DNA from 4 places in the Pseudoalteromonas sp. SR43-7 genome. Region 2 is predicted to be linked to each of the others. Evidence: predicted binding sites of a transcription regulator. Region 2 holds the regulator's gene; each other region holds the start of a gene.
The links. Region 2 encodes sigma-54, which starts transcription at its own class of promoters, with help from an activator protein. Its sites were predicted from a motif close to GTTGGCACGNNNNTNGNNT; they were not measured.
Positions count from the first base shown of each region.

Region 1: the regulator sigma-54 is predicted to act here: its motif matches at 2,406-2,424, upstream of H5087_RS19240 (EF-hand domain-containing protein).
Region 3: the regulator sigma-54 is predicted to act here: its motif matches at 5,520-5,538, upstream of H5087_RS17680 (hemerythrin domain-containing protein).
Region 4: the regulator sigma-54 is predicted to act here: its motif matches at 2,731-2,749, upstream of H5087_RS12880 (flagellar basal body rod protein FlgF).

Region 1 covers NZ_JACJDY010000036.1:10,407-18,119, forward strand. The annotation lists gene trkA (Trk system potassium transporter TrkA) at 23-1,399, shown strand; gene H5087_RS19230 (calmodulin) at 1,481-1,696, opposite strand; gene H5087_RS19235 (calmodulin) at 1,760-1,972, opposite strand; gene H5087_RS19240 (EF-hand domain-containing protein) at 2,113-2,325, opposite strand; gene H5087_RS19245 (flagellar brake protein) at 2,791-3,450, opposite strand; gene H5087_RS19250 (TrkH family potassium uptake protein) at 3,495-4,946, opposite strand; gene H5087_RS19255 (YigZ family protein) at 5,043-5,657, opposite strand; gene pepQ (Xaa-Pro dipeptidase) at 5,744-7,066, opposite strand; gene H5087_RS19265 (transglycosylase SLT domain-containing protein) at 7,343-7,713, opposite strand, start outside.
Region 2 covers NZ_JACJDY010000002.1:86,668-94,380, forward strand. The annotation lists gene kdsC (3-deoxy-manno-octulosonate-8-phosphatase KdsC) at 1-199, shown strand, start outside; gene lptC (LPS export ABC transporter periplasmic protein LptC) at 196-750, shown strand; gene lptA (lipopolysaccharide transport periplasmic protein LptA) at 740-1,285, shown strand; gene lptB (LPS export ABC transporter ATP-binding protein) at 1,282-2,007, shown strand; gene H5087_RS01740 (RNA polymerase factor sigma-54) at 2,077-3,576, shown strand; gene hpf (ribosome hibernation promoting factor) at 3,603-3,890, shown strand; gene ptsN (PTS IIA-like nitrogen regulatory protein PtsN) at 3,895-4,347, shown strand; gene rapZ (RNase adapter RapZ) at 4,366-5,211, shown strand; gene H5087_RS01760 (HPr family phosphocarrier protein) at 5,254-5,526, shown strand; gene mgtE (magnesium transporter) at 5,658-7,016, shown strand; gene H5087_RS01770 (protein disulfide oxidoreductase) at 7,219-7,626, shown strand.
Region 3 covers NZ_JACJDY010000028.1:23,902-31,614, reverse strand. The annotation lists gene poxB (ubiquinone-dependent pyruvate dehydrogenase) at 1-309, opposite strand, end outside; gene H5087_RS17705 (RluA family pseudouridine synthase) at 625-2,280, shown strand; gene H5087_RS17700 (GGDEF domain-containing protein) at 2,459-4,378, shown strand; gene H5087_RS17695 (DUF6500 family protein) at 4,415-4,633, opposite strand; gene H5087_RS17690 (hypothetical protein) at 4,663-4,917, opposite strand; gene H5087_RS17685 (hypothetical protein) at 4,977-5,246, opposite strand; gene H5087_RS17680 (hemerythrin domain-containing protein) at 5,578-6,003, shown strand; gene H5087_RS17675 (hypothetical protein) at 6,097-6,510, opposite strand; gene H5087_RS17670 (TonB-dependent siderophore receptor) at 6,930-7,713, shown strand, end outside.
Region 4 covers NZ_JACJDY010000016.1:4,123-11,835, forward strand. The annotation lists gene flgB (flagellar basal body rod protein FlgB) at 1-69, shown strand, start outside; gene flgC (flagellar basal body rod protein FlgC) at 75-506, shown strand; gene H5087_RS12870 (flagellar hook assembly protein FlgD) at 520-1,200, shown strand; gene flgE (flagellar hook protein FlgE) at 1,261-2,628, shown strand; gene H5087_RS12880 (flagellar basal body rod protein FlgF) at 2,786-3,529, shown strand; gene flgG (flagellar basal-body rod protein FlgG) at 3,551-4,339, shown strand; gene flgH (flagellar basal body L-ring protein FlgH) at 4,356-5,039, shown strand; gene H5087_RS12895 (flagellar basal body P-ring protein FlgI) at 5,051-6,145, shown strand; gene flgJ (flagellar assembly peptidoglycan hydrolase FlgJ) at 6,312-7,328, shown strand; gene flgK (flagellar hook-associated protein FlgK) at 7,330-7,713, shown strand, end outside.

The DNA of each region.
Region 1 (7,713 bases), on a different contig from region 2:
TGATCAATACCACGGGTAAATAATGAAAATAATTATACTCGGTGCCGGGCAAGTTGGTGCTACGCTTGCTGAAAACTTAGTTGGCGAACAAAACGAAATTACCGTTGTTGATATAGACGGTAACCGATTACGTGAACTTCAAGATAAGTACGACTTACAAGGGGTTATGGGCCACAGCGCGCATCCTGATGTATTACGCCGTGCAGGTGCTGAAGATGCCGATATGATTATAGCGGTAACCAGTTCAGATGAAGTGAACATGGTTGCATGCCAAGTGGCATACAGTATTTTTAAAACGCCTACTAAAATTGCTCGTATTCGCTCAGAGCAATATTTAAAATACCGCGAAAAACTTTTTCAAAACGACGATTTACCAATCGATCATTACATTGCTCCCGAAGCACTGGTCACTAAGTATATTCGCCGTTTAATTGACTACCCTGGTGCTCTGCAGGTATTGCAATTTGCTGATGGCATGCTCTCGTTAGTAGCCGTAAAAGCTTACTATGGCGGTTTACTTGTAGGTTATGCGTTATCTGCACTTAAAGAACATATTCCTAATGTAGAAACTCGTGTTGCCGCTATTTATCGTCAAGGTAAAGCAATAAAACCATTGGGTACCACCGTTATTGAAGCCGATGACGAAGTATTCTTTATTGCCGCTACAAAACATATACGCGCGGTAATGAACGAGCTACAAAAACTTGAGCGTTCGTACAAAAAAATTATGATAGCTGGTGGCGGTAACATTGGGGCAGGCCTTGCCCGCTCACTTGAAAAAAACCACACCGTTAAACTAATTGAACGCAGTAAAGAACGTGCTGAGCAACTCTCAGAAATGCTCGATAATACGGTTGTTTTTTGTGGTGACGCATCTGATCAAGAACTGCTCTCAGAAGAGCATATTGAACAAGTAGACGTTTTTATTGCCGTAACCAATGACGATGAAGCAAACATTATGTCAGCTATGCTTGCAAAACGTATGGGCGCACAAAAAACCATGGTGCTTATCCAGCGTGGTGCTTACGTTGATTTGGTACAAGGCGGCGAAATAGATATTGCCATATCCCCACAACAAGCAACTATATCAGCGTTATTAACGCACGTACGCCGTGGTGATATTGTTAACGTGTATTCACTGCGTAAAGGCGCAGCAGAAGCCATTGAAGCGGTTGCTCATGGTGATGAAAACACATCTAAAGTGGTTGGTCGTGCGATTGCCGACATAAAACTTCCTGCGGGTACAACTATTGGCGCAATAGTACGTAATGACGATGTGCTGATAGCTCATGATGATACAATTATTATGTCGGGCGATCATGTCATCATGTTTTTAATCGACAAAAAACACATTACCGTTGTAGAAAAACTATTCCAAGTAAGTGCTATATTCCTTTAACTAGTTACGCTAATTAGTTAATTTAAAATACAAAAAAGCCGCTGACTAAGGCGGCTTTAGTGGAGTATCTTCGAATATTGATTACTGTACTTTTGAAAACTCTTCTTTAGAGATTTCACCATTTCCATCAGCATCTAAATCATCAAAAATCTTTACAAGTTGAGGGTTAACCTTCGCTTCTTCCATTGTAATCGCACCGTCGCCATCTGCATCAAAAGAGGCAAAGTCCACTGCTGCGTATGCTGCTGATGAAGATGCTAAAACGATAACTGCAAGTGTTGTATTGAATGTTTTCATAATAATATTCCTAGTAATATGGGAAGTCCTTTTCAAAGATCCCTGACTGTGAAAAATGTTTAATTAGTAATTAGCGAACTCTTCTTTAGAAAGCTCGCCGCTACCATCTGTGTCTAGCTCAATAAATTCAGCCATTAAATCGGTATCGACTGCCGCTTCGCTTGGGCTAATTGTGCCGCTACCATCGATATCAAGGCTGTCAAAATCTGATGCTGCAAATGCAGCTGAAGAAGATGCTAGTACTATAAGTGCTAATGCTTTATTTAAATGTTTCATAACTTAATCCTTCAATGTTCTATCAAAAAAATTGCTTCGTTTAACTTAAAACGTAATTTTTCACTTCCTTGTTATCCTCTTTCGTAAGCTCCCTTGCCTACTTAGGTTGTCTTTGGCAACTCAGGATAAATACTTTTTAATTAAGCTTCTGAAAATTCTTCTTTTGATAACTCACCATTTTGGTCGGTATCAAGCTCAGAAAACATGCTCATTAATTTTGCGTCTACTGATGCTTCTGCTTGGCTAATTGTGCCACTGCCGTCTACATCAAGTGTGTCAAAATCTGTTGCTGCAAAAGCGGCTGAAGAAGATGTAATAGCGATAAGTGCTAAAGTTTTATTAATGCTTTTCATAATATGTATCCTTCAAATTTATGTGTGTGCGATTAAGTATTTCACTTTGAATCACGATTTCGTTCAGTACACCCTGACTATTACAACTTAAATGCCAACATTTAAAAGCCATTAACTTTCAATAAGTTAAAAATAAAACGTACAATAAGTAGGAATTTTCAGAGTCATTACTGTTGCCTTTTCGCAACACGCTTTAAAGGTGAAAAACTAAAGTCATTAAAAACAAATAGTTATGTTTATATAAAAAGATACATTTTAAAATGTAGAGCTATAAAAGGAGGGATTTTAAAAAATAATTAAGGTTAATTTTAACGAAGTAGCTATAACAACAAAAAAAAAGCCATAACAAAAAACACGTAACACATTGTTTTATTTTAATAATATTTTTAATTATATAAAAACAAAAAAACACTTTATAAATACTCACTTAAAACGCCACTTTGTTGCAAATAAGCGAAAAACGATTTAGTCAACGGTGGGCTCAAGCGCAGATGGGTCTATAAAATGCTCTTTCATAAAGGTTTTCATTTCATCCTCGCTTGCTAGTAGCTTAATTCCGCAGTGCACACCTGCAGCATGCTCTTTAACACTGCAAATTTCACCTTCAAAATCTTTATCACTACTATTGAGGACGACAGTGCATTGCATATCTTTTATACCTTCAGCTTGCTGATCGCCTCTAATATCAAACATTACACCAGTGAGTGAAATGTCCTTAATAAGGCCTTCAAGCACTCTATCGTCACTTAGTTTTAGCTTTGCAGGTAATAAGGTAGGTATGCGTGTTTGCGAGCGTAGCGCAAATAGCTGCACTTGCTTAGGAAAATTAATAAAGACGAGTTTAGCAGGATGCGAGGCTACTGACATAATTTGCTGGCGAAACGCAATAACTTGCCCACCACTGCCTTCAATCAGTGCTCTTACAACAACCATTACGCCATCACGTAAATAGTCACTCGCCGCAGGTAAACGCTTGGCATTGGGATAATTTAAAATAATAAACTGCTTATCGAGTAAACCAACTAATTCAGTTTTAACACGCTTGCTGCTTGTAGGTGTTAATATTTCTAGGTCGACTAAGCTGCCTACACTTATATGCTTTAGCTTTTCTAAATTTGTTGGCATATCCCTTTCCCAATAGTTCGTAATTTAAAACTTAAGCCGCTCGTTTATCCACGCCAAAAAGTAGGCGTAAATAACACTAATAAAGTAAATATTTCTAAACGACCAAACACCATTGCAATAGTAAGCAACCATTTAGCACCATCGGTTATAGCACCATAATGCGACGCTACATCTCCTAAACCAGGCCCTAAGTTATTTAAACAAGCCGCAGTGGCTGAGAACGCAGTTATGTTATCCATACCCGTGCCCATAAGCGCTAACATAATAATAATAAATACCAGCGCATAAGCAGAGAAAAAACCCCACACAGCTTCTACTACTTTATCTGGCAACGCCTTACGACCCAGCTTGATTGAATATATAGCACGAGGATGCACTAAACGATTGAGCTCACGCACACCCTGTAAATAAAGTAAGAACACGCGCACTACTTTCATGCCACCACCGGTAGAGCCTGCACAGCCACCAATAAAGCTCGAAAATATAAGTAAAATAGGTAAAAACAATGGCCATGTTGAAAAGTTATCCGTAGCAAAGCCTGCTGTTGTACTCATTGAAACAGCTTGAAATAACGCCTGATCGAGGGTTTCATCGCCATTAGCAAATATTTCGTTAGAGGAAAGTACGGTAAAACAAATAACCACCAGCGCTAATTGAATACACAAAAACACCTTAAACTCTGGGTCTCTAATATAAACTTGTATGTTACGACTGGCCACTGCGGCATAATGCAGGGAGAAGTTAACAGCGGCAATAATTAAAAAGAACACACAAATAAAGTTAATTACAGGGCTGTCAAAGTGACCCATGGAGGCGTCGTAAGTAGAAAAACCACCTATCGCCACCGTTGAGAATGCATGACATATCGCATCAAACCACTCCATCCCTGCAGCCCAATAAGCCAGCATACAAGTAATAGTCAACGACACATAAATATACCAAAGGTGCTTTGCAGTATCGGCAATTCGCGGGGTCATTTTAGAATCTTTTACAGGCCCAGGTATTTCAGCGCGGTACAACTGCATACCACCAACACCTAGCATTGGGAGTATAGCAACAGCGAGTACGATTATACCCATACCGCCAAACCACTGGAGTTGCTGGCGATAAAACAATACTGATTTGGGCAAGTACTCAATACCGGTAAGTACAGTAGCACCGGTGGTTGTTAAGCCAGAAAATGCTTCAAATACCGCATCGGCGAGCGATAAATTAGGTTCTTGTAAAAAGATAAGCGGCAAGGACGCAAACGCCCCAAGTACCAGCCAAAACAAAACAACAATTAAAAAGCCTTCACGTGCTTTTAAATCACCGTTTTCATGGCGGTTTGGGTAATAAGCCATCATGCCAATAACAACACTAAAAATAAATGCTAAAACAAAGGGAACACCACCACCGTCTTTGTATATTAAAGACACCAGTGCCGGAGGCACCATGGTAATACTAAACAGCGCAACAAGTTGGCCAAGAATTTTTATGATGGTACGAAATTGCATTTAGCTTGTCGCTTTTATTATTAGTAAATTCAGGCTGAGTAGTATCAACCAAATTAAATAGGGTCAGTATGCATTATATGCAATTTGTGTAGGTTATTACTCTTTAATAGTTAACTCAACTGCGCCGTGACTTAAATCAAAAATATCTTTGATTGCTTGCTGAGCTTCGCGGCTATCGATTGTAATCACCCACTCAATATTAGCAGTAAATTGCTTATCAATATTAAGCACTTGATACTTTGTTTTTAATAACTGCTCAATCGCGCCTTGCATGCTGTACTCACTACTCCCAGTAATTTCAACGCTGGGAACTTTAAGCACCGTTTGCAATTTTACTAGTGCATTATTTATTGAGCCACCATAAGCACGTACTAGTCCGCCGGTGCCTAATTTTATGCCGCCAAAATAACGTGTCACCACGGCAGTAATTTCGCCAAGGCCCGAACCCACCAGCACATTTAGCATAGGCTTTCCTGCAGTGCCATTAGGTTCACCATCATCCGAAAAACCATAAACATGGCTGCCACCGGGGTTGCCTGCCACATGTGCCCAGCAGTTATGACGTGCATCGCTATACTTTTCTTCAATGCTTTTAATAAATTTTTTTGCTGAATTTAAATCGGGGGTGTGTGCAATGTGGACTATAAACGTACTTTTTTTTATTTCTTCTTGATGAAAAACGTCAGCAGCAGGATATTTATATTCAGACATATTAAAAGCTCAATTAAAAATGGGGCCTAAAGGCCCCGTTCATATGCATATTTTAACGTTTATTCGCTAACTCGTCTTTATAGAAATTAATCGAGTTCTAAATTACGCGTCATATTCTCTAGGCTATCTTCGTGAACAATAATGTTATCTTCAATACGAATGCCGCCAAATGGTTTAAATGACTCTACCTTTTCCCAGTTAATAAACTGCTTATTATCGGTTTGCGCTAAATCACCAAGCAGTGAATCAATAAAGTATAAACCAGGCTCAATAGTAAACACTTGGTTTTTTTCGATCAGGCGAGTACAACGCAAGAACGGATGCCCTTCCGGCGATGGTTGATGTGTGCCCTTTTCGTCACTCATAAAGCCGCCCATATCATGCACTTGTAAACCTAGGTGATGCCCAAGTCCATGCGGGAAGAAAGTAGAGGTAATTTTACGCTCAACAATTTCCTCAGCGGGTAAGCTAACAATTTTAAAGTCACTAAGTATTTGTGCGATACGGTTATGACATTCAACGTGTAAATCACCATAAAGCATACCCGGCTTTAAACCTTTACCTAACTCGATTTGTTGAACAGTCATCGCTTGTACAAGCTCAGCAAACTCACCCTGCTTTTTAAAATCATACGTACGAGTAATATCAGCAGCGTAACCATTAAAGTTTGCACCGGCATCAATTAAAAATGAGTTGTGGGTGTGTGGCACTTTTGGATCAAAGTGCGTGTAGTGCAAAATAGCGCAGTTTTCGTTAAGCGCAACAATGTTGCCGTACGGCATTTCATTTTCGCTTTGACGTGTCGCCATTAAGTACGCTTGCTGAATATCGAACTCGCTACCACCATTAAAGAATGTATCGCGTGCAGCTTTATGCCCATCTACTGCAATGCGGTTAGCGTTGCGTAAACATTCAAGTTCGTACTGCGTTTTATAAGCGCGGTGGTAATGAAAATAGTTAAGTACAGGCTCAGGGTTCATAATACTAAAACCAAGAGCTTGCGCTACTTCAATGTATTCACCCATGTAAGCATATTTAGCTTTATCGTATGGTAATAACTTTTCTACTTGATCAGGCTGAAGTAGTAGCTCTATATCAAAGTACTCAGCCCAAAAGTCGCGAGGCTCGTCTGGTACTTTATGCCAAAAATCTACTGGACGATAAAATATGAGTTTTGGTTTGTCGCTGCCATTTACCACAATCCAGCAATGAGGATTGTCAATAACCGGTAACCACGCTTTAAACTGTGGATTAACTTTAAATGGATAATACATATCATCTAAAAACTGGCGCTTAGCTTGGCCTGAATGAATTACTAATCCTTCTAACCCTTCGCTATTACAAATTGTACGAGTACGCTGTTGCAGTGTTGCAATATGTTCGGCGTATAAAACGGCTAATTTATCCATTGTTAATCCATCTGTTAAATTTAACTTGCTATGAGTCTATCACTTATACCAATTGCATTAAATTAATGATCTATTATAGCGATAAGAAAATAGCTTAATATCAAGGCTAAAATTATGATACATAGTTGTTCTATATAAATAATTTTTAACGCAGTTATTGAATTATTTAATACGCTAGAATGATCATGTTTTTAATAAAATTGGTATTACCCTCAGCGCTCAAAAAAGGGGATATCTAAACGCATTAGATATCCCCCTACTTTAAACTTATGTTTACTAACCGCCCATTTTCATTTCGAGTAGCGGCGCTAATACATTACCTTCTCGGCCCATTCTTGTATGGTAAACCTGCCTGTACGCAAATACATTTTTTACGTAATCGCGGGTTTCGCGATACGGAATAAGCTCTACCCATAACTCAGCCGGAATAGCGTCATCAGGTAACCAACGCTTTATACGGTGATAACCCGCATTATAAGAAGCCGTAGCCAGTACTTCATTGCCATGGTTTTTCTTTTTTAAGTACTGTAAGTAACTCGTACCTAACCTAATATTTGTTTTAGGTTGATATAAACGACTACTTGTCACACTGCCTTTATTTACATACTCAGCAGTACTAGGTAATAACTGCATTAAACCACGCGCAT
Region 2 (7,713 bases):
TGGTGATGACGGTCCTGACATGCCTGTTATGGAGTTAGTAGGCTTTGCCGTTGCAGTAAATGATGCCCACCCACTTATTAAGCGTTTGTCACATTATGTAACGCAAATGCCTGGTGGTTTTGGTGCAGTGAGAGAACTCACCGATTTGCTCATGCTTGAAAATGGTAAAGCATTGACTACACAAGGCACTAGTTCATGAATGCAGCGCGCATAATATTAAGCGTTTTATTCATTAGCTGTATGGTTTGGCTTTGGTACCCTTATTTTACACAAACAAATATTGTGCCTCAGGCTGAGCCTGAAGTTGTTGCTAAGCCTGATTACATAGCTATTGAGCTCAAACAGACAGCCTATGATGAGCAAGGTAAAATTAGCCACAAAGTCACTGCGGCTAAAATGGAGCTATACCAGCAATTAGGTTTCACGTTTTTCGAAAAACCCATTTTTACTTTATATAACGAACAACAAACGTGGCAAATAAATGCAGACGAAGCAACATTATACGAAGATAAACAATTAATTTTAGAAGGTAATGTGGTTGCCAAAAATTTAACCGATAACGCCATGATAGACAAAATCAATGCTGATAATATTCAGGTTGATATAAAGTTATTAACAATGCGTTCGGAGCAACCCGTCATTATCACTGGACCCAATTTAAAAATCACCGGTAAAGGCCTAGAAGCCGACTTAAAAACCGAAGTGATAAAACTAATTAACCATACGCGAACCATATATTATGACCAATAAAATATTAAAATCACTTATAATTCCTACACTTATACTAGCGTTTAATAGTAGTGCTGCAGAACAAAACACGCAACCTGCTGCCAATCAAATTTCAATAAGTGCCGACAAGCAAGAAGGTCAATTAAAAGCTAATGTCGGGATTTTTGAGAAAAACGTTGAGATTATTCACGGTAATCGCCGCATTACAGCCGATCGCCTCGAAGTGCACAAACGTGATGAACTTGGTGATAATAAACAATTATTAATTGCCACAGGTAGCCCTGCGCACTTTGAAGAAAAGCAATCAGACGGCACGACTATGAGCGCCAGTGCTGACGAAGTACGTTATGATGTATCTAAGCGTTTTTTAACGCTTGTTGGTAATGCACAAGTATCGCAAGCCGGACAAAAAATAAATGCTAAAAGCATTACCTACGACATAGAGCAGCAGCTCATCAGTGCCGAAAAAGATGAAAACTCAACTGACCGCGTTCACACAATTTTAGTACCGATCGAAACTAAAAAAAGTAAAAAAGGCGATAAAGGTCAACCATGAGCACATTAAAAGCAGAACTATTGGCAAAAAGCTATAAAGGTCGTGAAGTTGTAAAAAACGTCGGCCTTGAAGTACAAGCTGGCAGTATAGTTGGCTTACTTGGCCCTAACGGTGCTGGTAAAACAACGACTTTTTATATGATTGTAGGGCTTGTTCCTAGCGACAAAGGTAAAATATCTATTGATGATAACGATATTACTCTTTTACCTATGCATAGTCGTGCTAGATTAGGCATAGGCTACTTACCGCAAGAGTCATCAATTTTTAGAAAGCTGACTGTTTATCAAAACTTAATGGCCATTTTAGAAACGCGCAAAGAACTAAATAAACAAGCCAGAGAAGACACGCTCAATAACTTATTAGATGAATTTAGCATACAACACATTCGTGATAGCCAAGGTATGGCATTATCGGGTGGAGAACGTCGTCGTGTAGAAATAGCACGAGCGCTGGCAGCAGATCCTAAATTTATACTACTGGATGAACCGTTTGCCGGTGTTGACCCTATTTCGGTATTAGATATAAAGAAAATAATAGAACATCTTAAAAATCGTGGGATTGGTGTATTAATTACCGACCATAACGTAAGAGAGACCCTTGATGTTTGTGAAAAAGCCTACATTGTTTCTCATGGGGAGCTGATTGCATCAGGTACTCCAGAACACGTATTAAATGATAAAACTGTACGCGATGTTTACTTAGGCGAGCAATTTAGGCTGTAACATTTACGCCATGTCTTTAAGCATCTGCTAGTATTAATTATAACAACATAAAAGGATTGTTAGAGATACATGAGGCAATCACTACAGCTGCGCATGGGCCAGCAACTTACAATGACTCCACAGTTGCAACAAGCTATTCGTTTGTTGCAACTCAGTACATTGGATCTCCAGCAAGAAATACAAGAAGCTCTCGACAGTAATCCACTTTTAGAGGTTGAAGAGGCAGACTATTCTGAAGACGCTGCTGGTAAAAACGAGCAAAAAGCTGATACCGATGACATAACTGTTAGCGCATCTGCTGATGATGCTCCGAGCGAATATGAACAAGATACTGGTGAAGCACTTGCAAAAGACACGCTAAGTGACGACATGGCTATGGATGTTAGTTGGGATGAGTACATGAGTGCCGCTCCTGCAGCATCATCAGGTCCAATGCCTGAAGACGAATCAATATACCAAGGCGCCTCTACTGAAACGCTCCATGAGTATTTAATGTGGCAATTACAACTAACGCCATTTAGCCCTACCGATGAAGCCATCGCTATTGCGATTGTAGAGGCCGTCGATGATTCAGGTATTTTAACTCTCAGTTGCGAAGAAATTTTAGAAAGCTTTAATCAAGAAAACGAAGATGATAACGAAGTTGAACTTGATGAAATTGAAGCGGTATTAAAACGCATCCAACTGTTTGATCCTGTTGGTATTGCTGCACGTAGTTTACAAGAGTGTTTGTGTATTCAGCTTAATCAATTTGATAAAGAAACACCTTACATTAATGAAACGAAAATGATTTTAACCGAGCATATTGATCTATTAGCAGCTCGCGACTATCGTACATTAATGAAAAAAACTAAGCTTAAAGAAGAAGAGCTTAAAGAAGTAATGACACTAATACATACTCTCAACCCAAAACCTGCTGATACTATTGTAAGGGAAGAATCTGAGTATGTTATTCCTGATGTGTCAGTTAAAAAAATTAAAGGCCGCTGGGTTGTCGAATTAAACCCAGATAGCATGCCTAAAATTCGTGTTAATAGCCAATACGCGGCAATGTCTCGCACTGTAAAATCAAGTGGCGACAGCCAGTTTATTCGCTCACATTTACAAGAAGCTAAGTGGTTTATTAAAAGCTTAGAAAGTAGAAACGACACGCTATTAAAAGTTACTAATTGTATTGTTAAGCAACAACAAGGCTTTTTTGAACATGGTCCTGAAGCCATGAAACCAATGGTTTTAAATGATGTCGCTGAAATGGTAGAAATGCACGAATCGACAATTTCGCGCGTGACTACTCAAAAGTACATGCATACACCCCGTGGTATATTTGAGCTTAAATACTTTTTCTCAAGCCATGTAAGTACTGAAAACGGTGGTGAATGTTCATCTACAGCAATACGTGCGCTTATCCGAAAATTAATCGCAGCAGAAAACTCAGCAAAACCATTGAGTGATAGCAAAATAGCGGATATATTGGCTGAGCAAGGAATTAAAGTAGCGAGACGTACAATCGCAAAATACCGCGAATCTCTTGCTATTCCACCGTCAAATCAGCGTAAAAGTCTGATTTAAGACGCTAAACTAAGAGGGTAATGCTTATGCAACTAAACTTAACTGGTCGTCACGTAGAATTAACCGATTCACTAAGAGACTATATTAATACTAAATTTGCGAAGCTTGAAAGACACTCTGATCATATTAATAATGTTCATGTCATTCTCGATGTAGAAAAATTAAATCAAAAAGCAGAAGCCACAATACACGTAAGCGGTGCTGAGCTATTTGCCTCTACAGAACATCAAGATATGTATGCCGCTATTGACTCGTTGATCGACAAGCTCGATCGCCAAGTAATCAAACACAAAGAGAAGCTTGCTCGCCACTAATATGATGAAATTAAGTTCACTTATATGCCAGGACTGCAGCAAAGCTGCGGTCCTTTTTAATAGCAAAAAAAGAATTTTAGAGTTCATTAGCGAACTTGCTCACGACAAACTTCCGTATTTACCGCAACAAGATATTCTTAATGCTTTAATGAGCAGAGAGAAATTAGGTAGTACAGGTATAGGGCGTGGCATTGCTATTCCTCATGGAAGAATGAGCGGTGCAGAAGAGCCTTTGGCTTTAGTGCTCGTTAGCGAAACTCCAATAAACTTTGATGCAATCGATAACCGCCCTGTTGATATTTTTGTCGCACTCATCGTACCAGATGGCGATAACCAGCAGCACTTAAAGACTCTAGCAACCATTGCTGATAAACTAAACAACAAAGATTTTTGTAAACAGTTACGCAGTGCAAAATCTGATACTGAGCTTTACCAAGTTATTGTCGAACAATCATAGTTTTATAAAGGGTGTTAAATGGAGTTAATTATCATAAGCGGCCGTTCTGGTTCTGGAAAGTCGGTTGCTTTGCGCGTTGTAGAAGATTTAGGTTATTATTGCGTTGATAATATTCCAGTAAACCTACTACCTTCATTAGTTCGCAGTGTGTCTGATAGCTACGATAAAATTGCTGTTAGCATAGATGTGCGCAACATCCCTAAAGAACAAGATGAATTTAACGATATTCTTGAATACTTACCAGGCTTTGCAAACCCTACGTTATTTTATTTAGATAGCGACGATCAGACATTGATCAAACGCTTTTCTGAAACACGCAGATTACACCCACTATCAATAGACTCATTGCCGCTTGATTTAGCCATCAAAAAAGAAAAAGAATTACTTGATGTATTAACCACTCGCGCCGACTTTATGATAGATACGACTGATTTAAGTGTTCATCAACTCGCTGAATCTATTCGTGAAAAGATTTTAGGTAAAAAAGATAAGCAACTGATTGTCACATTTGAATCATTTGGTTATAAACACGGTATACCAAAAGAAGCAGACTACGTATTTGATGCACGCTTTTTACCAAATCCACACTGGGAACCAGAGTTAAAGGCTTTAAATGGGTTAGATCAACCGGTTAAAGACTATTTAGCTAATCACAGCATAGTGCAAAAATTCACATGGCAAATTCAAACATTTGTACAAACGTGGTTACCGCATTTAGAACGAAATAACCGCAGTTATTTAACCATTGCTATTGGGTGTACAGGCGGGCAACATCGTTCTGTGTATTTAGCGCAAACTATCGGTGAAAGTTTTGCAATGACACATCCCAATGTAAAAATTCGCCATCGCGAACAAGAAAAATAATATAGCTGAATAATCACCTGTTCAGCTTAGGTAGAGTAAGTTATGCATTGTGAAGATACCTTTTTAATAAAAAACAAATTAGGCTTGCACGCCAGAGCAGCTACTGTGCTTGCGCAATTAGCAGTACAATTTGATGCGACAATCACATTATTCCAAGATGACAAAGAAGCAGCAGGCGATAGCGTACTTGCACTAATGTTACTTGAAAGTAGCCAAGGAAAAGAAGTTAAAGTTGTTTGTAAAGGCCCTGATTCTGAGCAAGCTTTACACGCTGTTGGAGAATTAATAGCACAACGCTTTAATGAACAAGAATAACCTGTTTTATAAAAACAATATTCGCATTACTAATGCTTCAATTAAAACAGGTATATAAAATAAATAGGTTAGTAACGCCAGTTAACTCACCTCCCCCCATAAAGTAATATAACAATTTATAAAGGACGCCAATGCCTGAAGCTTTTGAACAAGATTACCCACTACAGCAACTAAAACAGGTGACGAAGTCACTCAATAGTGGTCAATTTGTTCAAGTTAGGCGCATGCTCGCAAAAACGGCTCCTTGTGATACCGCATTATTATTAGAATCATCACCGCATAAAATTCGCCGACTGCTTTGGCAATTGGTCGATCCTGATGTGCAGGGTGATGTTCTTGAAGAGTTATCTGAAGATGTTCGTTTAGGTATTATTGCCCAAATGGAACCTAAGCACATTGCCGCCGCAACTGAAGATATGGGCCACGATGACTTAGGTGAAGTATTACGTAGCCTGCCAGATACCGTCTATAAAGACGTTGTTAGCGCGATGGACATTCAAGACCGTGAACGTGCCACGCAAGCACTGTCATATCAAGAGCGTTCAGCTGGTGCGCTAATGAACACCGATACGGTGACCATTCGCCCTGATGTGACGCTCGATGTTGTACTTCGTTATATTAGACTGCGTGGTGAGCTACCAGAAGGTACAGATGATTTATATGTTGTTGATAAACATAACTGCTTTATAGGCGCTTTATCGCTAAGTACATTATTAACTAATCCACCAGAAAAAATTGTCCGCGATTTAATGGATGAAGATTGTGAGTCTATCCCAATCTCAATGGATGAAAGTGAAGTAGCGCAATTATTTGAGCGTCATAATTGGATATCGGCCCCTGTGGTGGACGATAACGACCAACTCCTCGGTCGTGTTACTATCGATGACATCGTTGATGTAATCCGAGAAGATGCCGAGCATAGCTTATTAAGCCTAGCCGGTCTTGATGATGAAGAGGATACATTCGCGCCTGTACTAAAAAGCTCTAAAAAACGTTCAGTTTGGCTAGGAGTTAATTTACTAACCGCACTTGCAGCTGCTTTTGTAGCTAGCTTTTTTGAAGGCACTTTAGATGTGCTCCCTATTTTGGCTGTGCTTAACGGTATTGTCCCTTCTATGGGTGGTGTTGCTGGTAGCCAATCATTAACACTTGTTATCCGTGGTATTGCTGTAGGTCATATAAACCAAACAAACCAACGTTTCTTGATGATGAAAGAACTAGCCATTGGCGCGCTAAACGGTATTTTGTGGTCACTATTAATTGCGGGTGTTATTGCGCTATGGCAGTGGGACTTTATGCTTGGTGGCGTACTCGCCTTCGCTATGTTTATGAACTTAGTGGTGGCAGGTGTTGCTGGTGCAAGTATTCCAATAATTCTTAAAAGAATGAATATAGACCCTGCTCTTGCAGGGAGTGTGGTGCTAACCACGGTGACTGATATTGTTGGTATATTCGCCTTTTTAGGTACTGCTACATGGTTGCTGATATAAATTAAACGCTTTAAATGTAAAAAACTACAACAAAAATACTTAGGGTAAATCAGTAGCTATGGCAACGGATACCAAACATAAAAATGACATACCTAAAAAAACGCTAAAACAAAAAAGCGTATCCATATTAAAAAGTGTACTGGTATATAGCTCTATATTTTTCGTCATTTATACCGCCGTCAATTGGTGGCGGCAACCTGTCATGCCAGCAAATCCTCAATTACAATTAATCGACTATAAAGGGCAAAACATTGATTTAGCAGCAATGAGCCAAGATAAACCCACGCTTGTGTATTTTTGGGGAACTTGGTGTCCTATTTGTACTATTACCTCCCCTGCCATAAACGAACTCGCAAACGAGAATAAATACCCTGTTGTGAGCATCGCGATAAAATCAGGCTCTGATCAAGAGCTGCATGATTATTTAAATGAGCAAGGCTACAGCTTCAGTACTGTTAACGATCAACACGGGGAGATATTTTCCAATTGGCAGGGACAAGTCACGCCATCTTATATAATCTTAAAAGATAATAAAATGACGCAAGGACTCACCGGCATTCAGCCGTTATGGTCACTTAAATTGCGTTTGTGGTTATCATCAATACTTTAAAAAAAAGCTAAACTTAGCACAGGATATCTAAAGAGAGGGGCTCTAAAACCTCACCCTATATCACCTACAATAATATAGGTAATAAAG
Region 3 (7,713 bases), on a different contig from region 2:
AGGAATATGTGCGGCAATTGCTAATACTGGTACATTATTGCGCTGACAATCAAATAAGCCATTAATTAAATGAAGATTACCTGGCCCGCAAGAACCCGCACATACCGCAAGCTCGCCTGATAAATGGGCTTCGCCACCAGCTGCAAATGCGGCAACTTCTTCATGTCGCGTTCCTAGCCATTCAATTGTTCCCATTTTTCGCAGACTTTCACTAATGCCGTTAAGTGAATCGCCAGTTACTCCCCAAATACGTTTTACGCCAGCTTGTTCAAGGGTTTTAGTAATAAAACTTGCGATATTTCGACTCATAATATAGAACTCCTAAATATTCAGTTATTCTGTAAATTGATTTTTCGTCTCTGATCTATCAGGTAAGTCATCGTTTCGAAATGCGCTCAATTATTGAGAATCGATAAGCTTAAATATTTTGATAATGATAGATATATTACTACTGAGACTTTACTAACAAACGCCTAAGTCTGCTGCGCCCCATACTGATACATAAAACATGAATGTCCACTTTAAAGTGTTTATGAATATGCGGGTGCGAGATTTTTAGTGGCTTAACTATGAATATGTTATTATGCGCTCAATTATTTTACTGAATGCTTTTCTCTTACTTCTATGCCAAATTCTGCTTCTTGCTTTACATTATTTTCTCAAAATATTGATGCTCTCGCGCTTCCTGAAAAGTTTACTTTCCCTTTTTATTACGAGCCGCAACCATTAGCTGTAGCAGCCACTAAACAATTACAGCAACAACTTGAAACGTTAACGCATTTAAAAGCAGAAAATGCAGGTAAAATGTTTGGGGTTTTAGTGGTGCAAAATGCTAAGCAACAATTGGGCTTTTTAAGTGCTTATTCGGGACAAATTGAAGGTGATAAAGCCAATATTGGCTTTGTGCCGCCTGTTTCTAGCATGCAACTTCAAGACGATACCTATTTGGCTCAAAGTAAAATAATTAACGATATTAATGCTCAAATTGAGCAATTAGAAAATAGCGAACAACTGCATGAAGTTAATAGCAAACTTGATGATGCAACACAGAGCTACCAGCAAGCGCTATTAGCTCAACAGGCAGTAATGCAAACCGGTCGCCAACAACGAAAAACACAACGTACCGAAGGTGAATTAGAGCTTAGCGAAAGTGATTTTGAGCAGTTAAAAAATAAGCTTGCAGGGCAAAGCATCGTAGAAAAAAAGCAACTGCTGGCACTTAAAGCCTATTGGCAAAATATAATCGAGTCACTGCAGCAAACACACATCAATATTTCTGATGAAATTGCTCATTTAAAAAAGCGCCGTAAAACGCTTTCTAAAAGCTTACAAAAGAAGTTATTTGCTCAGTACCAGTTTTTAAATGCAAATGGTGAAACTACAGACTTAAATGCCATATTCGCAGCATTACCTGAGCACACTCCTCCTTCGGGTGCTGGCGATTGTGCAGCGCCTAAGTTATTACAATACGCCTATAAACATGACTTAAAGCCACTTGCTATGGCTGAGTTTTGGTGGGGAGCAGCACCTAAATCAGCAATTAGGCAGCATAAGAATTACTACCCTTCTTGTTACAGTAAATGCCAACCGATACTTGGTCATATGCTAAAGGGTTTAGATGTTGAAGATAACCCGCTACTTATCAACCCAGCTCAGGGTAAAGATTTAAGTATTGTTTATAAAGATGACGACTTACTTGTGGTAAATAAGCCCGCTGAGTTTTTATCGGTACCTGGCGTTAATATTGATGACTCAGTTTATATGCGAATCAAAACGCAGTTTCCAGAGGCATCAGGGCCACTAATTGTACACAGATTAGATATGTCGACTTCTGGGTTATTGATGATTGCACTTAATAAACGCGTGCACAAAGCACTGCAAAAGCAGTTTATTGAACGCACCATAGATAAACGTTATGTCGCATTAGTTAATGGTAACGTAGCTGAGGATAGCGGAGTAATTGATTTGCCCTTAGTGCTCGACTTTGATGATAAACCGCGCCAAATGGTGTGTTACACACACGGTAAGCCATCACTTACTACCTGGCAGGTTTTAGAGCGTAACAACAATATTACCCGATTACAGTTATACCCTAAAACAGGGCGAACTCATCAATTAAGAGTGCATTGTGCGCACAGCTTAGGTTTAAACATGCCAATTATAGGCGACACACATTACGGGCAAAAAGCCGAACGATTACATTTACATGCAGAATACTTAGCATTTACTCACCCTATTACGCTCGAGCGATTAGAGTTTGAAGTAGCCGCTGATTTTTAATAAAACACATAACTACAGCGACTATATTATACAATGAGTTTGTTTTTATTAATTAAATTGATATCGTTTGTGGTCTTATTTTTTCAATGAGAAGTATAAAAAAGCTGTTCAAACCCAAGTTTATTAAGCACTGTGAATAAGTATTTCAATAATAAAAATAAATCAGCAAAGGATTAACATGGCTAACAATGCACAAATAAAGGTTTTAGGTAATACTTTATGGGCAAAGTATATTGTTCTCCTTTTATTTTTACTTTTAAGTAAGCTTGCCTCAGCTAACGGCGATTCATTAAATGCAACTTCACATGCGCTAGACTTTGACACAACTCAAACTCTCATCAATAACATAAAACGAAATGAATTAGACTATCTTCAAAATGAAGACAAACTCACTCAAGCATTTAAAATAAGCAAAGATCAAAATTGGGAAAAACTTCATTTAGAAGCGGCCGCTTTGTATGCGGAGTTACTTTTTAGACAAGAAAAATACGCAGCGTTAAACACTCACTTATCCTATTACTTAAAGAACAAAGAGTTACCAAACCAAAAAAGTGTATATTTATTATTTCTCGAATCACAACTCAAGTCTCTAGCGAGGGATGCAAACCCAGCTCCAGCACACATGCTAGCCACAAAATTAGAAGAGAGCCTGCAACAGCATTCATCTAAAGAAAAAATTATTATTTTACGAGCACTTGCTTACTATTACACGGATACAGACGCATTGAAAAAGACCCTAAATGTTGCACTAGAAGGGCTAGAATTAGCATTAAAAGATGACGACTCAGCATCTCAGGGATACTTTTTTAGAAAAATAGCCGATGCATATAATTATCTAAACGAAAAAGACAAAGCCATATATTATGCAAAAAAAGCGGTTGCAGCATATGAGCAAACACAAGATGGGCTTTTTACTGCAAAAGCATATTGGAGTTTAGGCAATATATTGCTCGAGATAAAAAAACCTAAAGATGCCTTAATATACCTAGACAAAGCATTGCTCTATTTTAAAAAAGCTAATATGCAAAAAGGCTTAACCTTTGCCCAATACTCAATTGCTAGCATTGAGTACTTACAAGCAAACTACGATAAAGCTTTAACTTTAACTAAAGAGAACATTGAGCTTGCTCGTTCTGCAGGTGTACACGACATGCAACTCGCATCGCTCATTTTGTTAGCTGACATATATATAAAACTAGATTTACTTGAGCAAGCAAATGAAGCAAACGATGAGGTATTTTTAAACTTAGATAAATTCAGCCGCAGTATTTATAAAGCCGATTTTTTAAGTAAACGCTATGAGCTAAAGCGACGACTCAACTACACTAACGAGGCTTTTGAAGCAATTGAACAAAAGCTCCTTTATACAAAAAAACACTACGAAGCTACCAGTGAAAGTAATATAAAAACACTACAGGTACAGTTTGAAGTAAAAGAAAAAGAAGAAAAAATACAGCAACTAGAATACGCAAAAGACATTAGTGAACTACAAGCTAAAGAAGAGTACCAACAAAAAATAATTTGGCGACTTAACGCTGCTATAGCGTTTATTTTAGTGATTGCTTCATTATTTTTATTTTATAGGCAAGCTCGACAACGTCAAAAATATCACGATATTTCATTAACAGATTATCTAACAAATAGCCCTAATCGCAGAGGAATAATGCGCGCCGCAGAAGCAAAGCTTGATGAAGGTAAAATGACGATAGCAATTGTTGACTTAGACTACTTTAAAAAAGTTAACGACCAATTTGGTCACGATGTTGGGGATTTAGTTCTTATTTCCTTTGCAAAGGCTGCAAAAGAAACACTAAGTGGTTATCATCAGTTTGGCCGCTACGGCGGCGAAGAATGGTTGTTTGCACTAAATTCGGTTGACGAACTAGCTATTCGAGATATATTTGACCAGCTCGCCACTAGGTTTACCGAGCATTGTAGTAATATAAAAGACCTTCCTAGTAATACAAAAATCACTTTTAGTGTGGGAGCCTCTGTAAGTAGCCCTTTAAAAAGCACACTAGATGTTCTTATTAAGCATGCAGATAAATTACTTTATAAAGCAAAAGAAAACGGAAGAAACCAAGTCGTTGTTGATTAGATAAATACAGCTAAAAGTACTTGCTCAGTTAATTGACTAAAGTCCATCTAAAACCATCTGTTTAATTTTATGTGCTTTTACAAAATGATCTAATTTATGAGTGTGTATCCACCAAGTAGCGGCCTCCATAAGTAGCTCTGGGTCGTCGTTTTTATTGGCAAAAAATGCATAAAAAGAAAGCCCTACATTTTCGCCTTTAGCTGCCATTTTTTTATCGCACACAGTAATGATTTTTGCTCTTAGTTCTTCCCTCATACATACCTTATTTAATTATATTTTTACTATTAAAATACGCCATTTAAAAAGCTAACGATTAGCTGTAAAAGGCTTCTATCAACCAAGCCATGATTCTCAAGCTCTTTATTAGGCGTATTTACTTTTGCAGCTTTGCATTCATTATCTAATGTCTCATTTTTAAGTGTATCGGTTTCGTATGCAATATCTGCTTGTTCCATACATTTTGCCGAGCCTGCGTAAGGCTGCGCCGCACAAGCGCTTAGTAATAAAAAAAGTGGAATTGCTATCAATAATTGCTTCATAACTAATCCTATTTTTACGCAACTTATTTACTTTAAATTACAGTTGCAAGTTAGCCTATTTACTTTTCTACCACCATTACAAAAAATTCAAAAAAGAACGTACCGATGGCATCAAAAAAAGTGTCATTTTTTTCATCCTTTTTAATTTGTGCGCTAATGCATTGATTGTAAACCTGTGAGCTTGTTTGAGCGCCATTTCGATCAATCATTTCAGCCTCTTCAATGCATAAGTTAGGGTCAGAACGCGGGGCTGTACTACATGCACTCAGTAAAGCGCACAGTCGTAATGCGCACAGTAGTAATGCGGCGACGGGGCTTTTTATGTTCATCCTTAAACTATCCTATTAAGTTAACGTGCTACCTGCATTTATGTGTGAGAGTAATATATAGGTTGTACCCAAATAACACTCACACTTTATCACTGCTATAAAATAAACAACCAGTAAATATTTGTAAGGTTCTGTAGGAATTTATACTCACTTTTATAATTGAACTACGCAAAAGCCTGAAATTATTGCATTCATATCACTGTAAAATTTACAGTGGTCGCAGCCAAAGAATAAAAAATTAAATTAAATTTATTAAAATACAATAACTTAATATTTGGCATTTAGTTTGCTAGTTAATGATATAAGCAAATAAATTGTAAAAGGACTAGTTATGAATATTTTTGAAGCACTACGTCATGACCATGACAAACAACGAGAATTGGTAGATGCGCTTATTCAAACACACGGCGACACAGAGCAGCGCCACACGCTAATGGATGAGCTAAAAACAGAATTAGAAAATCACGCAAAATTTGAAGAACGTTACTTTTATAACCCACTTATGTTTGATGACTTAACTCATGAAAAAGCGCGCCACAGCGTAGCTGAACATCACGAAATTGATGAATTAATTGAACAACTTGAAGATACCGAAATGAGCTCGTCTGCATGGTTAGTTGCAGCTAAAAAGCTACACCATTTGGTACATCATCATTTAAGTGAAGAAGAACACGAAGTGTTTCAATTAGCGGGTAAAGCACTTACCGAAGGGCAAAAAGAGAGCCTTGCTGAGCAATACAACGACGCAATGCATTAGTTGTAAACACGCAAACCGACTTCCACACACTCCCTGTGTACTTATTGGTTATAAGCCTTATGGCTTATAACCAATTTTTTTGCATGTACTTTATTACTTTAAAGTAAATTTCACGTCTTGGTCGCGTAATAAGTAAAGTGCAAAACACGCAGCCCACATTGGCCATGCAGTAAAGAATAATAAGTTATTAAAGCCATCTATGTACTGGTTGTAAGAAGAAAGCGTAGATAAGCCATGCATTACAAAAATGATACCGTACGTTATACGCTTTTTAATACCTGCTAAAAATGCTAAAACAAGCACTAACTGCACCGCACCAATAATGTAAGCCACTATATCTGTAGAGCCACTAATACCGTAAAAATGTTCAAAAATACGTGCGCTATGCCCAGGATTAACAAACTTATCGAATGTCCACATAACCATTACAATAAACACGCCTAAACGCAAAGATAAAAGTGACCACTGCAAACGGTTTTGCACATCAGAATTCATTGAACCTGTCATAAAATTTCCTTAAATGAATATTAATAAACGTAGAAGTAACCTAGACCGTATAAGTTGTTTTTTATTTCAAAATTCTTTAATTAAATTCATTAGTTAAGCCATGCAGTACTAAAAGTGAAGCTTATTTAAGTAATTTAAAAAATGCTTCATAAAAGTTAACTCTTTTAAAATGTTAGCAGGTTGAAAGTAGTCTATAATTAATAAATCCTATTAAAAGCATATATTTACATTCACTCTAATACAATCGCCCTATTAATATTTTATCGACTAATAAAACAATAGTACTTAATTACCAACTTTGTAATGCATCTGTTTTGTTATGTTCTAAAAAACAAAAAGAATCAAAATTTTACTGAAAGTTATTTTTAATCCTTTCGGTCTTTATCGCCAACAACATTTTAACCGTAGAGAGAAAACGTTTGAAACACGCATATTTAGCACTTTCCCTAGCCACCATATTAAATACACCACTTAATGCTTTTGCAGCCGAAGAATCAAAATCAGCAAAAGAAGGCGCAATTGAGCGTATTGAGGTGGCAGGCCAAGTTATTAAATCTCAAGGTCTTTCGGTTAAAAATGCCACTGTAGACGGCCCTTTTGGCGACAACTTAGCTCTACGAGATATAGCCCGTTCAGTAACACCAATTTCAAGCGAGTTAATAGAACAACTCAATATTACGACTTTACAAGATGTACTTGCAGTAAGCCCTAATACCTATTCAGCCAGTGGTTTTGGGGCACCAAGCTTACCTACTATTCGTGGGCAACTAGGTGAGCTTTTCCAAGATGGTACACGCCGCCAAGCAGGTAATAATGGCTTTGGTGTGCCGTTATCGTTCAACTCTATAGAACAAATAGATGTAGTAAAAGGCGCGCCACCGGTATTATTTGGCTCAAGCCAACGCAACGGTGGTTTTGTAAACTTACATTCTAAAAAAGCATCAACTGACGACAGTAAAGGCAAAGCAACGGTATCTGCAGGACGATGGGATCAGTACAGTGTTTTAGTTGATTACAGTGCACCTATAGTAAAAGACAAAGTAGGTTTTAGAGTAAGCGCTGAACACATTGATAACGGCAGTTACTACGACTTTTCGGGCACGAAAAGCGACAGCTTATTTGCAGCACTTAGGGTGTTACCTGATGACAAGAGCAGCTGGGATATTAACTTGGAGTTATACCAAGTTGAATTTACCGATAACG
Region 4 (7,713 bases), on a different contig from region 2:
CAGGCCAGCTTGCAATTTTTAAGCGGCAAATTTAAAGGCCTGAATAAAGCTCTCGGTAGTCAAGGATAAAAATTATGAGTTTATATAATGTTTTCGATATTGCAGGTTCGGGTATGAGCGCACAAAACGTTCGCTTAAATACTACAGCTAGTAATATTTCTAATGCTAATACCATTAGTTCATCTCAAGACAAAACGTACCGAGCGCGCCAACCTGTATTTGCGGCTGAGCTAACAAAGGCTTCAGCATCAGTAAGTAACCAGCAGGGCTCCGCAGTTGGTGTTAAAGTTTTGGGCATTGTTGAAAGCGATGCACCATTACAAATTGAATATAACCCAAACCATCCAAGTGCGGATGAAAATGGCTATATCTATAAACCCAACGTTAATGTTGTAGAGGAGATGGCAAATATGATTTCTGCCTCTCGTTCTTACCAAACAAACGTGCAAGTTGCTGATGCAGCTAAGCAAATGCTAAGTAAAACACTGTTGCTAGGGCAGCGGTAACCGAGGGTAGGTTATGAGTAACGATATTAGTACATCTTCATCCTATTTAGACTCTATACGCTGGCAAGAGCAACAAGTTGCTACCAGTGATAATGAGAGTGATGCGTTAACACAAGAAGACTTTTTCTCTTTGTTAACTCAGCAATTATCGTATCAGGATCCCAGTAACCCTGCGGATAATGACCAAATGATTGCTCAAATGACTAGCTTTACGATGGCGCAAGGGATTACAGATTTAAATACTAATTTTGAATCTTTAGCCTCTTCAATGACATCTAATTCAGCACTGCAAGCATCTACACTTGTAGGCAAACAAGCTTTACTAGAGTCAAACACCCTGGATTTAAATGAAACAGGTGATGCCAGAGGCTCTGCAGTGGCAGAAGAAGCCGTTGATAACTTAAAAATTAAAGTTACTGATGCATCAGGTCAGCTAGTAAGAACTATTGATATGGGCTCTCAGCCAGCAGGTGCGGTACGTTTTGCGTGGGATGGCAAAAATGAAGCTGGTGAGCGTTTACCTGAAGGTGAATACTCAGTAACCGCCGAAGGAAGTACTGATGGTGAATTTTCAAGCTTACCCATTGCTACGTTCAAGAACATTGAAAGCGTTAATATTAATGGCTCAAGTGGCATTATTATTAACACTAAAGAAGGTGCGGTTAGGCTGACAGACGTCGCAGAAATCGCGTAATAAATTTTAATTATACTTCGCCTGTCAGCAGGCTAAATATTAACAGGTTAGAGGTGAATTATGAGCTTCAATATTGCATTAACTGGCTTAGCTGCCGCACAAAAAGATTTAGACGTAACTGCAAATAACATTGCAAACGTTAATACTACAGGTTTTAAAGAGTCACGCGCTGAGTTTGCCGATGTTTACGCATCGTCAGTATTTAGCTCTGGTAAGACTAAAAATGGTGACGGTGTGCAAACAACCATGGTTGCGCAGCAGTTTCATCAAGGCTCACTACAATTTACAAATAACTCACTTGATTTAGCAATCACTGGTGAAGGTTATTTTGCGATGACAGACGATTTATCTTCGCAAGATTTAACATATACACGTGCAGGTGCATTTAAGCTTAACCAAGATAACTTTATGGTTGACGCAAAAGGTAACTTTTTACAAGCATTCCCTGTTGATTCATCTACAGGTGATACAACGTCGGTAAGTTTGAGCACAACAAACCCAATTCAAATCCCTGATTCGTCTGGTTCACCTCGCGCAACAGAAAATGTATTTTTGTCGTTTAACTTAGATGCAACAGCAGATGCTCCGGGTATTGCTTTTGACCCAACATCTAGTGGTACTTATAACTCATCTACGTCAACAACGGTATATGATTCACTAGGTGAACCACATATTTTACAGTACTTTTTTGCTAAAGAAGATGATGCCGCAGCAGGTGGTACAGATAACAGTTGGGAAGTATACGCAACACTCGATGGCAAAGTAGTTGATGCCACAACTGGTGGAGAACAAACCGCGCCTTATACACCACTTACCACCCTTGGTTTTAACTCAAGTGGTTTACCATCAACAACAGGTGGTGTGGCAAATACAAATACAACTACTTTTGATGAAATACTACTACCAGCGGGTTCTGGTACTGGTTTATCAACATTACTAGACAATGGTGCAACTTTCCCTGGTACTGGTATTGAGCTTAACTGGCGCGATGAAAATAACACAGCTGGACGTATCCCAACTCAGTATTCAAGTGGTTTTGAAGTAAAAGCACTCGATCAAGATGGCTCAACAGTAGGCCGTTTAGCCGGAATTGATATAGGAACAGACGGTAAAATTGTCGCTTCTTACAGTAATGGTGACTCAACATTCCTAGGCCAAGTGGCTATGGTACGTTTCCCAAATTCACAAGGATTATCACAAGTGGGTGATACAAGCTGGAAGCAAAGTATTGATTCAGGTGAACCTGTAGCGGGTGAAGCCGGTTCGGGTACGTTTGGTGGAATTAACTCATCAGCGCTTGAGCAATCAAATACTAACCTTACAAACGAGCTTGTAGACTTAATTACTGCACAGCGTAATTACCAAGCAAACTCACGTGCGCTTGAAGTTAACTCAACTATTCAGCAAAGTATTTTGCAGATTCGATAAGCTAAACCCCATTAAATATATTAGGCTGCATTTTTGCAGCCTTTTTTATAAGTCCTCTTTGTAAGCCCTTCTAAATACCTCTCAATGTTGCGTCAAATTTAATCTGGCACCTATTTTGCATTTATAAGTTCAGAGATTTTTTATGTGAGTCGATACTATGGACAAAATGGTCTACATTGCGGCCTCTGGCGCTAAGCAAAGCCTACAAGGGCTTGCGCTTAAAGCCAATAATTTGGCGAATGCAAATACAACAGGTTTTAAAGCTGACTTTGCGCAAGCACGTTCTATGCAAGCGTTTGGCGAAGGTTTGCCTACACGTGTATTTTCAATGCAAGAGCGTCCGGGTTCAAATATGGTATCGGGTGGCATTGTTCAAACCGGGCGAGACTTAGATATCGCAATGAGCGATAACGCATGGCTTGCTGTGCAAGATGCCTCCGGTAATGAAGCTTACACAAAAGTGGGTACGTTAAACATTACTGCTCAAGGCATGCTCGTAACCAGCCACGGTCGTCAAGTTATTGGCGAAGGGGGACCTGTTATTTTACCCGTTCCAGTCGAAAAAATAGGGTTTAGCCAAGATGGCGCTATTCAAGTTCGACCGCAAGGCGCTCCTGCTAACTTTTTAGAAGAAATCGACACGCTTAGAGTGGTAGAAGCAAATAGCTCACAGCTCGAAAAAGGTAACGACGGTTTATTTAGACCAAAAGCAAATGTAACAGTAGATACCTCTGCCAATGTAAAAGTTTTAAGTGGTTCGCTTGAAATGTCGAATGTGAATCCGGTTCACGAAATGGTCGACATGATAAGCCACCAGCGCCAATTTGAATTACAAGTGAAATTAATGAAAACAGCTGAAGAAATTGACGAGCGTCAAGATCAGTTATTACGCATAGTTTAACTTTAAAGTGAGGACACGATTATGAATCCAGCATTGTGGATCAGTAAAACGGGGCTAGACGCTCAACAAACCGATATATCGGTTATCTCAAATAATTTAGCGAATGCGAGTACCGTAGGTTACAAAAAAAGCCGCGCTATATTTGAAGATTTACTTTATCAAAATATTAATCAACCGGGTGGTCGTTCATCGCAAGATACCGAAATGCCGTCGGGCTTAATGTTAGGTGCGGGTGCTAAAGTTGTAGCTAACCAAAAAGAGTTTACGCAAGGCAACATGTTGACCACCGAAAACTCACTAGATTGGATGATTTCTGGCGAAGGTTTTTTTGAAGTACTGCAACCAGATGGCAATATTGCTTACTCGCGCAATGGTCAGTTTACTACTGATGGCGATGGACGAATTGTGACATCGGGCGCAGGTTATGTGATTCAGCCAGAAATGAATGTACCAGATGACGCGCAATCAATTACGGTTTCGCAAGACGGCGAAGTATCTGTACGTGTTGCAGGCCAAGCCGATAACGTTGTCATTGGTCAGCTGACTATTAGTGACTTTATTAATCCATCGGGTCTTGAGCCAATTGGTCAAAACCTTTATACCGAAACGGCTGTAAGTGGTGCGCCTGTACAAGGTAATCCTGGTGTTGAAGGGTTAGGTAGCATTATTCAAGGCTCACTCGAAACATCTAACGTAAATGTGACTGAAGAGCTGGTAAATCTAATAGAAACTCAGCGTATTTACGAAATGAACTCAAAAGTAATTTCGGCCGTTGACGAAATGATGAGTTATATCAATCAACAGCTTTAATAGAATAGGGGGAATTATGCGTAATATTATTTTATTTGCAGCGGGCACATTATTTTTAAGTGGCTGTATGTCTACGCAAAATAGTGAGGTAGTGCAGGACGACCCTTACTACGCACCTATGTACCCCGAGCCTATTTTAGAGCCGCTGGTAGCCACAGGTTCATTGTTTAATACTCATACATCAAACGACTTATATTCTGATAAAAAAGCGCTACGTACTGGCGATATAATTACGGTTAAATTGCAAGAGTCTACTCAAGCAACAAAAGCCGCTAAAACAGAAACAGACAAAGAAACTGACGCAAGCTTAGATCCCGTTATTGGATTAGGTGGTCTACCTGTAAATATAGGTGGCGATAGTATTCAGTTTGGTATTGGTAGTGATTCGTCGTTTACGGGCGATTCAAAATCAAACCAGTCAAACAGCTTAGTAGGCGATATTTCGGTAAATGTTATGCGTGTTTTACCTAACGGTAATTTAGTTATACGCGGCGAAAAGTGGCTAACGCTTAATACCGGCGAAGAGTTTATTCGTTTAGAAGGGCTAGTACGCCCTCAAGACGTAAGCGCCGATAATACGGTTGAATCAAACCGCATTGCTAATGCACGTATTCAATACTCAGGTAAAGGGCAAACGCAAGAGGCGCAAAGTCCTGGTTGGCTTACACGTTTCTTTAGCAGTTCGCTGTTTCCATTTTAGAGGGTAACAACATGAATAGCCTTAAAGCTTTATGTTTAGTTGTGTTATTAGGTTGGCAGTTTACTGCCAATGCTGAGCGCATAAAAGATGTGTCTATGGTTGAAGGCGTACGCTCTAACCAATTAGTCGGTTATGGCTTAGTGGTTGGTTTACCGGGCACCGGCGAGCAAAACTCATACACACAACAAAGTTTTAGAGGCATGTTGAACAGCTTTGGTATTACGCTACCTTCAACTCAAAGTCCTAAAATTAAAAATGTTGCCGCTGTTGCTGTACATGCAGAATTACCTGCATTTAGAAAGCCCGGGCAAACAATAGATATTACGGTTTCTTCTATTGGTAGTGCTGGCAGCTTACGTGGAGGTACTTTACTACAAACTTTTTTAAAAGGTGTAGATGGTAACGTGTATGCAATTGCACAAGGTAGTTTAATTGTCGGTGGCTTAGGCGCACAAGGCCTTGATGGCAGTAGAGTTGTAATTAACACCCCTACAGTTGGCCGTATACCAAATGGCGCTACAGTTGAACGCACAGTAGAAAGCCCATTTATGCAAGGCGATTACATTACTTTTAATTTAAACCGCCCAGACTTTACAACGGCGAAACGCCTAGAAAAAACAATTAATGACTTAGTTGGCCCAAATAGCGCACAAGCAATTGATTCTGTTTCTATTCGTGTTATAGCACCGCGCGATGCATCCCAGCGTGTATCGTACTTATCAACACTCGAAAACTTAGAATTTAAACCCGCTGACATGGCCGCTAAAATTATAGTTAACTCGCGCACTGGTACAATTGTTATTGGCAAGAACGTTAAGCTTCAGCCTGCGGCTATAACTCATGGTGGCTTAACAGTAACAATTGCAGAACAACAAAACGTGTCACAACCAAATCCGCTAGCAAACGGTGATACAGTTGTCACGCAGCAAAGTATTATTGATGTAAACCAAGATGACTCGCGCGCCTTTGTATTTAACCCTGGTGTAAGCCTTGACGATTTAGTTCGCGCAATTAACGAAGTTGGCGCAGCGCCTGGTGACTTAATGGCTATTTTAGAAGCACTAAAAGAAGCCGGCGCAATTAACGGACAGTTAGTTGTTATTTAAATAACCCAAGCCAATAAATAACGTATTACTTAAGCCCTATATTTTTGAAATTAGGGCTTTTTATTTACAGCAACTTAAGTTTATTATTTTTATCTTCCTCGTTTTATCGGTAGTGGCTCAATTTTTGCATTTTTAACTGCATTATTCATTTTGTGTCAAAAAGCCGATGGAAACTAATCACCTCGATAAACAAAACTTTTTTGATTTAGGCAACTTAGATTCACTTCGTAAAGAAGCCTTAACGAGTGGCGATGCATCAACTGATGCCTCTAAAGCTGCGCTCAAAAAAGCGGCCGCACAATTTGAAGCTATTTTTACGCAAATGTTGCTCAAAGGAATGCGCAAAGCTAACGAAGCATTTGAAGACAAAGACAGCCCATTTAATTCAAGTGGCGTAAAGTTTTTTGAAGAAATGCACGATCAGCAACTTTCAACAGAGCTTTCATCAAATGGCTCGTTAGGCCTTGCCGATTTAATAGTTCAGCAGTTATCGCCTGAGTCTAAAAACTTTATGCCAGGCTCGGTGCTTAGAACAACCAACGATATTTTTAGCGATACGCAAGTCGGTTCCGCTCTTCCTCATGAGCAAAAAAATAAGCAACCCGATCTTATCGTTAAGAGTACTAAAGCCGATATTGCTGAGCCTAAAGTCGATACTGCAGAGTCTAAAGCTGATAGCCCAACATTTAAAAATGCAGAAGAGTTTGTAAGTTCAGTGTGGGAACACGCTAAAACTGCAGCGCAAAAAATTGGTTTAAATCCTGCGGTAATGGTTGCACAAGCGGCACTTGAAACCGGTTGGGGTAAGCACATTATTAATAAAAGTGACGGTGGCAGTTCAAATAACTTATTTAATATTAAGTCAGATAAAAGCTGGGAAGGCGATAAAGCAAGCAAAATAACGCTTGAGTTTGAGCAAGGTACACCCGTTAAAAAACAAGCCAGCTTTAGAGCCTACGATTCAATTAAAGACAGCGTGAACGACTTCGTTGATTTTTTAACGCAAAACCCACGCTACAAAGAAGCATTACAAAATACAGCTAAACCAAACGACTTTTTAGATTCATTACAAAAAGCAGGTTATGCAACCGATCCAAATTATGCCAACAAAATAAAACAAGTGCTCAATAGCAGTCAGCTAAAAGACATTGCGGCAAACGTGATCCGCCAAGGAGTAGAGTAACATGTCGTTTAATTTATTAAATATTGCCAGTTCTGGGGTTAGAGCAAGCTCGGAGCTACTGCAAACGACAAGTAAGAATATCGCCAATGTAAATACCGAAGGCTATGTGCGTGAGCGTACAGAGTTTACTACTATGGTTGACAACCAAGTAGGGCGAGGCGAAACATACCGATTACTAAACGAGTTTGCTCAGTCACAGCTAAATCGTGATACCTCTAATAAATCGTTTTTCGATCAGTTTATTACTGAGGCTAATCGAGTTGATACTATTTTTTCTGAAGAGTCGAATAATCTTTCGACTGGTATTAACTCTTTATTTAATAACGTGCAAGAAGCGCTAAATCAGCCCTCATCTACTGTTGCTCGCTCATTAGTAATGACAGAT